Regions from separate parts of the Arthrobacter sp. TE12232 genome, predicted to be linked through region 2. Evidence: riboswitches for the same ligand, from Rfam matches in the RefSeq annotation. Region 2 holds a riboswitch; each other region holds the start of a gene.
The links. A riboswitch is a leader RNA that binds a small molecule or an ion and turns the genes downstream of it on or off. The one in region 2 is predicted to bind S-adenosylmethionine.

Region 1 (3,262 bases), 1.8 Mb from region 2:
ACGCCCAGGTTCAGTGCCGCCCCGTATCCCGCCGCCGCGGCGGGTGACCTTCCCGCAAACACAATCCGTCCGTCCTCGGCGGCGAACCCCGCCATGAGCTCCGGGGTGTCGTCCGTGGAGCCGGCATCCACCAGGATCAGCTCGTACCGCTCATACCGGCTCCCCTGGACTGACCGGATGCAGTCCGCCAGAAGCCCGCCCCCATTGTGCGCCGCCACAATGATGGACACGGTGGGCCACTGCTGCCAGAGAGTAGGCGCGTGGCGGCGCCGACACCGCGCGGACCGCACCTCAAAAGAGACGGCCAGCGCCAGAACAACAGCCGCCATCACCGCCGCCGCCAGGACGGGCAATCCGATGAACACCAGGACGAGTTCCTGTGCCGGGCCGACCGGCACCGGCGCCTCACCCCAGGGCATCGGCGGGAATCGCCGGGCATCGCCGGAAGGACGCCGGGTTGAATGCCGGGAGCATGAACGTTGCCAGGACGGCGTCGAGCAGTTCGGGCGCCCACGTGCTGTTCGCCCCGAGTGTCGGGCAGACGCCCAGCACCACGGGGGTTCCGTCCGCGCGGCGGCGGATCTGGACCTGGACCGGGCCGGTCAGCCCGAGCGTGCGGACGGCGGCCAGGCCCAGCTTCCGCACATCGTTGGCCTCGGCCGCCGGCACCCTGCGGCTGACTTCGTCGCTGCCGGCCCGACCGTACGGAGTTCTTGTCTTCTCAAGGACCACGGCCACCGGCGCCATCGCGTTGCGGGGCGGCGTGCCGAACACCAGGGCCACGTAGTCGGCGCCCGGGATGAACTCCTGGACCAGCTGCCCGGCCGGCAGGTTCTTCCAGCTGACGGAGCCGGTCCCGGCCAGCAGGTGGACGGCGTGGGTGCCTTTGAAAGTTCGCGGCTTGACGACGACGGGACCGTTGAGGTCGGCCAGGGACGCCGGCGCGGCGGCGAGGTCGCCCGGAACCCCGAAACGCGGGACGGGAATGCCGGCTGCCTGCAACGCCCATGCGGTGAACAGGTGGTCGTTGGCGAGGGCCACCGCGGCAGGGTCGCCGACGATGATCCGCACGTCCCGGCCGAATCCGGCGCGGGCCGCAGCCAGGACCGGGAGTTCCACGGTGAGGGTCGGAATGATGACGTTGATGGCTTCCCGGTCCACCAGCCGGCGCAGGTCCAGGACCATGTCCGGGTCCGTCGCCGGCAGGAGCCTGACTGCCGCTGCGGTGGTGGCGTCCTCGCCCTGCCGGGTGACGTCGCGGGCGTCGGAGCCGAGGCACGGGATGCCGCGGGCTGCTAGCTGGGCCGCGACGGCCCGGCCGGCGGCGCCTGCAATGCCAGTAACCAGTATGCGCGGGCCCACGGTTGCTCCATTCCGCCGTCACCCGCAGGGCCGCGGCTGCGGCTCCGGCGGTTCGGGCCACCGATTCAGACAAAAATTGAGGGACAGACAACTGCACGCAGAGATAACTTGATCCACAGAAAACGTGGGACGGGCCGACGTGTCAGTCCGATCCCCTCAGTAGACTGCGCAAACTCCCGGCGGACACGAGTGGGCAGTACCCGAAACTGGAGCCCGCTACTACTCGCCTTGGCGCCGCACCCGGTTCTCACCCCGCAACTCTGATTTCTCAGTCCGCCGCGTGTGTCACCCCGCGGAAACGCGGTCCGGTTACGGAACATGACGACGGCGGCGGTGCGGGCCGGCGTCGTAAGTGTTACGTTTTTGGGGAGTAATGAGAACCGGTGCCAAGCCCTGACTGGCCGGTCGGCAACCCTCCCTTTCGCGGCGGGGTGCCTCAGGTGAATACTCGGCATATCGACCATTCGAGCTGCAAGCGTGAAAGAGGAGATCCGTCGTGCCCGACACATCCATACCCGCTGTACCCGGTACAGCAGCCGCCCCCGGCACAGCCCCCGCCGCAGCTCCCGCCGGCGAGGACAAACTGGCCTACCGCCTGTTCACCGGCGCCGACGACCGCGCCTTCTGTGAGCGCGTGTCGGCCGCCCTGGCCGAGGGCTATGTCCTGCACGGAAGCCCCGCCGCCACCTTCAACGGCAGCACGGTGATCGTGGCGCAGGCCCTGGTCCTGCCGGCCGCAATTGCGAGCGCAGACGCCGCCGTGGCCAACGCCGTGGATGAACTCGACAGTGACGAGTTTGGTGCCGAAGACGCCTTCGAGGGCCACGCATGAGCTACGCCGGAGACCTCAGCCCGCACGAGGCGTGGGCCAAGCTGGAGGCCGGCGCCATCCTGGTGGACGTCCGGACCGAGGCCGAATGGGCCCACATCGGCATCCCGGATACGAAGGCCACGGACAACGATCCTCTCTTCATCCAGTGGACCCTCGCCGGCGGGGTGCCCAACCCGCACTTCGTGGAACAGCTCCAGCGCCAGGCGCCCGAGGACACCGCCGTCGAGCTCGTATTCCTGTGCCGCTCCGGCGCCCGGTCGATCGCCGCAGCGACGGCCGCGACGCAGGCCGGCTACACCTCCTACAACGTCCTTGAGGGCTTCGAAGGCGAGACCGACCGCTTTGGCGAACGCACCGTCAACGGCTGGAAGAACCGCGGCCTGCCCACCAACCTCGGAAAGATTTAAGTGACTTTCAATCCAGACGCCGCCGAATGGGCGGCCGACACCCAGGCCGTCCGCGGAGGCCTTGACCGTACAGGCTTCCAGGAAACCGCCGAGCCGATCTTCCTCAACTCAGGATTCGTCTACGAGTCCGCGGCCGCCGCCGAGCGCGCCTTCACCGGGGAGGACGAGCGCTTCGTCTACTCCCGCTACGGCAACCCGTCCGTCGCAACCTTCCAGGAGCGGCTGCGGTTGCTCGAGGGCACCGAGGCATGCTTTGCGACGGCGTCCGGCATGTCCGCCGTCTTCACCGCCCTCGGCGCGCTGCTGGGGGCCGGCGACCGGGTGGTCGCCGCCCGCTCGCTGTTTGGCTCGTGCTTTGTGATCCTCAACGAGATCCTGCCGCGCTGGGGCGTCGAGACAGTCTTCGTGGACGGTCCGGACCTCGAGCAGTGGAAGTCTGCGCTGTCCGAGCCGACGACGGCGGTCTTCTTCGAATCGCCGTCGAACCCGATGCAGGAGATCGTGGACATCGCCGCCGTGAGCGAACTGGCACACGCGGCCGGCGCCACGGTGGTGGTCGACAACGTCTTCGCCACCCCGCTGCTGCAGCGCTGCGGAGACCTCGGGGCCGACGTGATCGTCTACTCCGGCACCAAGCACATCGATGGACAGGGACGCGTGC
Region 2 (3,262 bases):
CGTGGAGCCGTAGCAGCCGCCCAGGATGTTGATCGATACGACGAAGTACTTGTCCGTATCCACGGGGGCCCCGGGTCCGGCCAATTGTTCCCACCAGCCGGGCTCCTCGCTGGCACCGCGGGTCACATGGGTGTCGCCGGTCAGGGCATGTTCAATGAGGACGGCGTTGGAGGCATCGGCATTCAGGGTCCCCCACGTCTCAAAGCCGAGGACCACATCCGGCAGCTGGACCCCGGATTCGAGCTGCAGGTCACCGATCCTGAGGTACCGGACGGTCCCGTCCGGCACCCGGTCAGCTTGGGCGGCGGGTCTTGCGGAAACGGAGTTCCGGGTTGGTTTGGTTTCGGGTTCACCACTGCGGGTGACGGCAATCGTCATATGAGGACCTAACTTCGCGCTTGCCTGCCGTCAGCTGACCGGCAGGCCAGGTCTTCACCCGGGGCACCCCGCCGCAAATGGAGGGTTGCCGGCCAGCAAGCCGGGGCTGTCGCTGGCACTCATGACCTTTTATGAGTGTACGAAACAGCGTGCGGAAATGACGAAGATTGTGACTTCCGTGTGACAGCCGGCGGCCGGCACTCCCCGTCCGTGGGAGGCCGGCCGCCGGTTGTCCGGTGGAGCTAGGCGCTCTTGGCCGCGCGGAATCCGGCGTCGAGGTCCGCAAGGATGTCGTCAATGTGTTCCAGTCCGACCGAGAGCCGCACCAGGCCGGGGTTCACGCCGGCCACGGCCTGCTGCTCGGGCGAGAGCTGACTGTGGGTGGTCGACGCCGGGTGGATCACGAGGGAGCGGACGTCGCCGATGTTCGCGACGTGCGAGTGCAGCTCGAGGGCATCAACGAAGCGTTTGCCGGCCTCCGCTCCCCCGGCGATGTTGAACGCGACGACGGCGCCGGTCCCCTTGGGCCCGTACTTGCGCCCGCGCTCGTACCAGGGGCTGGATGGCAGCCCGGCGTAGGCGACGGATTCGACGTCGTCCCGCGCCTCCAACCATTCGGCCACCTTGGTGGCGTTGGCCACGTGGCGTTCAACGCGCAGGCTAAGGGTCTCGATGCCCTGGGCAATGAGGAATGCGTTGAACGGGGACACGGCGGAGCCGAGGTCGCGCAGGAGCTGGACCCGGGCCTTGAGGATGTAGGAGAGGTTGGCCCCGAGCGCGCCGCCGGCGCCGAGGTCGCGGGCGTAGACCAGTCCGTTGTAGGTGGGGTCCGGGGTGTTGAAGCCGGGGAACCGCTCGGGGTCCTTGCCGAAGTCGAACTTGCCCGAATCCACGATCACGCCGGCGATCGCGGCACCGTGGCCGCCGAGGTACTTGGTGGCGGAATGGACCACGATGTCCGCTCCCCACTCGATCGGCCGGATGAGGTAGGGGGTGGACAGGGTGTTGTCGACGATCAGGGGCACGCCGGCCTCGTGGGCCACCTTGGAAACGCCCTCGATGTCCAGAACGTCCTGGCGGGGGTTGGAGACCACTTCGCCGAAGAACAGCTTCGTGTTGGGCCGGACGGCCTCGCGCCACTGGTCCAGGTTGTCGGGGTCCGCAACGAAGGTCACGGAGATACCGAACTTCTTCAGCGTGTGCGCGAGCAGGTTGTAGGTGCCGCCGTAGAGACTGGGGCTGGCGACCACGTGGTCCCCGGCCTCGGCGATGTTGAGGATCGCGAACGTCTCGGCGGCCTGGCCGGAACTGAGCAGCAGGGCGGCGAGGCCGCCTTCCAGGCTGGCCACGCGCTGTTCCACCGCGTCCTGCGTGGGGTTGCCGATCCGGGTGTAAATGGGGGCAAGTTCAGCGAGGGCGAAGCGGTTCGCGGCGCTTTCGGCGCTCGGGAACACGAACGACGTCGTCTGGTAGATCGGGAGGGACCGGGCGCCGGTGGCGGAGTCCGGCTCCTGGCCGGCGTGGATCTGGCGGGTTTCGAAGGACCAGGCAGTGGACATTATTGCTCCTGTCGGGACTGGGCACAGCACCGCCCGGGGCCATCGGCCCAGGCCGGCACAGGCGCCGCGCTTGCCCTCCGGCGGGCGCCGGACGGCCAGGTCTTCACCCGGGGCACCCCACCGCGATACGAGGGTTGCCGGCCAGCAAACCGGGGCTTTGCGCTGGCACTCATGACCTTGGTTCAGTGTAGGAACGGCGGCAGGCCGCTGGATACCTTTATGACGAACATGAAGACGACGGGCACGCCGGCCTCCAGACACCCCGAGACATCCCATCACGGTAAGGCAAGCCTAAGCTGAGAGGTCCATCACAAAGTGCCAAGATGAGGGCATGCGCATGGATCACGTTTCTTACGCCTGTGAACACGATGGCTTGGCAGCCACCACTGAACGTATTGCGTCTGCCCTCGGCGTCGAAGCCGTGAAGGGTGGAGTGCACCCCCGCTTCGGGACACGCAACATGATTATCCCGCTCGCGGGACACAAGTATGTCGAGGTCGTGGAGGTCCTGAACCACCCGGCATCGGACAAGGCCCCCTTCGGCCAGGCAGTCCGGGCACGCTCCGAGGCCGGCGGCGGCTGGATGGGCTGGTGCGTCGAAGTTGACGACCTCGGCCCGTTCGAGGAGCGGCTGGGCCGCGCCGCCGTGAACGGCAACCGGAAGTTCCCCGACGGCCGCGAACTGGTCTGGAAGCAGATCGGCATCCTGGGCCTCATCGCCGACCCGCAGGTGCCCTACATGCTCAAGTGGGAGGGTGACCCGGAGCTTCACCCCTCCAACGCCTACGCAAGCGACGTCAAGATGTCCGCGCTGACCATTGCCGGTTCGGCAGAGCGCGTCACGGAATGGCTTGGCGAGCCCGTGGAAAAGCCGCTGGAAGACGTGGCCGTAAACTGGCTCGCGCCGCACGGCACGCCCGGAATCCTCTCCGTCACCTTCGAGACCGCCTCCGGGGCGGTCACGATCTAACGCTCCACCTGCCCCACACTTCGGCCGCCATCCCGCGGGTGCCAACGTTGTCACCCGCGAGATGGCGGCCGATATATTTTAAGTGCCGGCTCTCCCGCGTTGCTTTGTGGGCGCCTCAGCCCAGGCCCACGGCCTTGCCGAACAGGCTGAATCCCACGAACGCCACGGTATCCAGGATGGCGTGGGCGATCACGAGGGGCATCACCCGCTTGGTGCGGGTGTAAACCACGGCGAAGACCACACCCATCACCGCGTTGCCGATAAACGGCCCGAACCCCTGGTAGAGGTGGTAGCTGCCGCGAAGCAGGGCGCTGGCCGCGATGGCCGCCGGCGTGCTCCAGCCCAGCTTCCCGAG
Region 3 (3,262 bases), 2.8 Mb from region 2:
GCAGTGCCCGGCGTGTTCGGCGCCCAGTGCGGGTAGCTGCGGGTGTCATTGGCCGGCACCCAGCGGCCGGCATCCACCACGTAATCCCAGCCAAGCCCTGTTTGCCGCAGTTGCCGCAGGCCGGCCAGCAGGCGCTCGGCGTCCTCCAGTCGGGATCCCAGGCCAAAGCTGGCCCGCAGGGAGCCGGCGGGCAGGCCGAGCCGCTTGAGCAGCGGGTGGGCGCAGAAGCGGCCGTCGCGCAGGCCGATCCCGTGTTCGGCCGACAGGTAGGCGGCCACCAGCCCGGCGTCGTAGCCCTCCACGGAGAAGTTCACGACGCCGATGGTGCCTGCGCCCGGCTGACCGTCGGCAAGCGACGAGTCGGCAGACGACGAGTCGGCGAAGATCTGGTGTACGGTCACGCCCTCGATGCGCTGGAGGCCTTCGACCAGGAAGGACCGGATGGCGTCCTCGTGGGCGTACCACTGTGCCGGGTCCAGCTCTGCGATCACTTGGGTGGCGCGGGCCAGCGCGGCCGCGCCCAGGACGTTCGGCGAGCCGCCCTCGTGCCGGGCCGGTCCGGTGGTCCAGCTGACGGAGTCGAGCCGGGCGTCGCGGACGGCGCCGCCGCCAGCCAGGTGCGGGGTGCCGGCGTCGAGCCAGTCCGTGCGCCCCACCAGCACGCCCGTGCCGAACGGGGCGTAGAGCTTGTGACCCGAGAAGGCGAGGTAGTCGACGTCGTCGGCGGCGATATCGATCCGCCGGTGCGGCGCCAGCTGCGCTGCGTCGACGACGATCCTGGCGCCGTACTCGTGCGCCAGCGCGGCGAGGGCGCGGATCGGCAGGATCTCGCCGGTGACATTGGAGGCGCCGGTAACGGCCAGCAGGCTCACACCGCCGCGTGCGAGCTCGTCCCGCAAGCGGTCGATGGTGGCCGCGAGGGTGGGCGCGGCCACGACGCTGCGGTGCGGGACGTTCTGCCAGGGCAGGAGGTTCGCGTGGTGTTCGATGTCGAGGTAGATGACCTCGCCGGCGGGCCGGCCGTCCTGCAACGGCAGGCACCCGGCCAGCAGGTTCAGGGAATCGGTGGTGTTGCGGGTGAAGATGACGGAATCGTCCGGCCGGCCGCCCACGAAGTCCCGCACGATGTCCCGGGCGTTCTCGTAGACCGAGGTGCTGATCTGGGAGGCGTAGCCGGCGCCGCGGTGGACGCTGGCGTAGTACGGCAGGATTTCGTTCAGGTAGGCCGAGACAACGGACAGGGCCGGGGCGGAGGCGCCGTAATCGAGGTTGGCGTAGCGGGCGTGGCCGCCCTTGATCAGCGGGGACTGGATCTCGGCGCCCGTGACGGCGGCGAGCGGGCGTGCGGCGGCGGCAAACCGTGCGTCGACTTCGCGGGCGGCGGGGAAAATGGCAGTTGTCATGGGACCTCACTCGAACAGGACCCCACATCGTGGGAATCCGCGCTTGCCGGGTCCGTTCCGGACCGGCCAGGTCGTCACCCGGGGCACCCCACCGCGACTGGAGGGTTGCCGGCCAGCAAACCGGGGTTTAGCGCTGGCACTCGTGACCTGCATCGAGCGTAGGACATCGGTGCAGCCGGGGAAAAGGCGGCCTCCGAATGTGAAGCGTTTTGTTACGTGCGCGCTGCAATGCGCACGTCGGCCGAAGAAACGACGGTGGCGGCCCCGGAATGGGGGCCGCCGCCGTCGTTTGTTCGATTGTTGAGAAAGGTCGGACGATCCTAGAGGAGGTCGTCAAGTCCGGGGTTGAGCCGCTTGAGCACTTCTGAGTGGAGGATCGAGTTGGTGGCCAGGGCGTTGCCACCGAAGGGGCCGTCCTCGCCCTCGAGCGAGGTGAAGCGGCCGCCGGCTTCGGTGACGATCGGCACGAGGGCGGCCATGTCGTAGAGGTTCAGTTCGGGTTCGCAGGCGATATCCACCGCACCCTCGGCCACGAGGCAGTAGGACCAGAAATCACCATAGGCGCGGGTGCGCCACACTTCCTCGGTGAGGCCCAGGAACTCGTCCAGGTTTCCGCGTTCCTTCCAGCCGCCGAGGCTGGAGTAGGACAGCGACGCGTCCTCGAGCTTGGAAACGTTGGACACCTTCAGCCGGGTGGCGGAGGCCAGGGAGCGGCCGGTGTAGGCGCCCGCGCCCTTGGCCGCCCACCAGCGCTTGCCCAGGGCCGGCGCGCTGACGACGCCGACCACCGGTTCGCCCTCGTCAACGAGGGCGATCAGGGTGGCCCAGACCGGGACGCCGCGGACGAAGTTCTTGGTGCCGTCGATCGGGTCAATGATCCAGCGCCGGGAGCCGTGGCCCGAGCTGCCGAATTCCTCGCCCAGGACCGCGTCGCGCGGCCGGGAGCGGGAGAGCTGGCCGCGGATGGCCTCTTCGGCGGATTTGTCGGCGTCGGTGACCGGGGTGAGGTCGGGCTTCGTCTCGATCCGAAGGTCCAGCGCCTTGAAGCGGCTCATGGTCTGGGAATCGACGGAATCTGCCAGGACATGGGCAAGGCGCAGGTCATCGTTGTAGCTCGAATCGGTTTGGCTCATGGTTCCAAACTACCGTCTAAGCGGGCGGGCCGCCGGGAGGCCGCGGTGCTGCGCCGCGGGCCGGTGAGGGGCCGGATTAGGACACAGTGCCGAGTTCCTTGGTGTCCTGCGCTTCCATCCGCGGGTCTGTGCCCAGCAGCCGGCGCAGGGAGGCCAGCCTTGCCGGCCCGGAGGGACCCGCATGCCCGGCCGCAACCCATGCATCGACGCCGCAGTTGACGGCGGTGGAGTCGTGCTTGCAGCCGCGTTCGCAATCGTCCGTGCCCGGTTCCAGGTCCGGGAAGGACCTCAGGATCCGGTCCGGATCCACGTGGGCCAGCCCGAAGGACCGGATGCCGGGGGTGTCGATGATCCAGCTGCCGGCCGGGGCATCGTTGACTTTTAGCGCCAGCGCGGAGGAAGACGTATGGCGGCCGCGGCCGGTCACCGCGTTGACGCCTCCGGTGGCACGTTCGGCCCCGGTCAGTGCGTTGACCATGGTGGATTTGCCGACGCCGGAATGGCCCAGCATGACGGTGACCTTGCCGTCGAGGTAGCCGCGGAGCCGGGAGACGGCGTCCTTGTCGAGCCGGGCCGAAAGGCCGTCGTCGGAGCGGGCGTCGATGCCTGATGCGGCGGAGTCCGCCGTCTTGGAGATGATGACGGGGAAGTCGAGGTGCGTGTAATTGGACAACAGCTCGGCGGGATCCTTGACGTCGGCCTTGGTGACGAGCAGCAGCGGCTCAA

Region 1: linked by a shared signal. The riboswitch ahead of ACVWZ7_RS12690 (DUF1737 domain-containing protein) and the one ahead of ACVWZ7_RS04940 (bifunctional o-acetylhomoserine/o-acetylserine sulfhydrylase) in region 2 are both predicted to bind S-adenosylmethionine.
Region 3: linked by a shared signal. The riboswitch ahead of ACVWZ7_RS17660 (aminotransferase class V-fold PLP-dependent enzyme) and the one ahead of ACVWZ7_RS04940 (bifunctional o-acetylhomoserine/o-acetylserine sulfhydrylase) in region 2 are both predicted to bind S-adenosylmethionine.

Annotation. Positions count from the first base shown of each region.
Region 1 is NZ_JBSSFK010000001.1:2,859,561-2,862,822, reverse strand. Features, by position in the region: partial or broken gene ACVWZ7_RS12700 (glycosyltransferase) at 1-329, opposite strand, end outside; gene ACVWZ7_RS12695 (ATP-grasp domain-containing protein) at 406-1,362, opposite strand; SAM riboswitch class IV at 1,732-1,846, shown strand; gene ACVWZ7_RS12690 (DUF1737 domain-containing protein) at 1,946-2,194, shown strand; gene ACVWZ7_RS12685 (rhodanese-like domain-containing protein) at 2,191-2,601, shown strand; gene ACVWZ7_RS12680 (O-succinylhomoserine sulfhydrylase) at 2,602-3,262, shown strand, end outside.
Region 2 is NZ_JBSSFK010000001.1:1,102,443-1,105,704, forward strand. Features, by position in the region: gene metX (homoserine O-acetyltransferase MetX) at 1-378, opposite strand, end outside; SAM riboswitch class IV at 390-505, opposite strand; gene ACVWZ7_RS04940 (bifunctional o-acetylhomoserine/o-acetylserine sulfhydrylase) at 621-1,937, opposite strand; SAM riboswitch class IV at 1,999-2,114, opposite strand; gene ACVWZ7_RS04945 (VOC family protein) at 2,269-2,907, shown strand; gene ACVWZ7_RS04950 (CPBP family intramembrane glutamic endopeptidase) at 3,023-3,262, opposite strand, start outside.
Region 3 is NZ_JBSSFK010000001.1:3,948,994-3,952,255, forward strand. Features, by position in the region: gene ACVWZ7_RS17660 (aminotransferase class V-fold PLP-dependent enzyme) at 1-1,403, opposite strand, end outside; SAM riboswitch class IV at 1,438-1,551, opposite strand; gene hisN (histidinol-phosphatase) at 1,724-2,536, opposite strand; gene rsgA (ribosome small subunit-dependent GTPase A) at 2,613-3,262, opposite strand, start outside.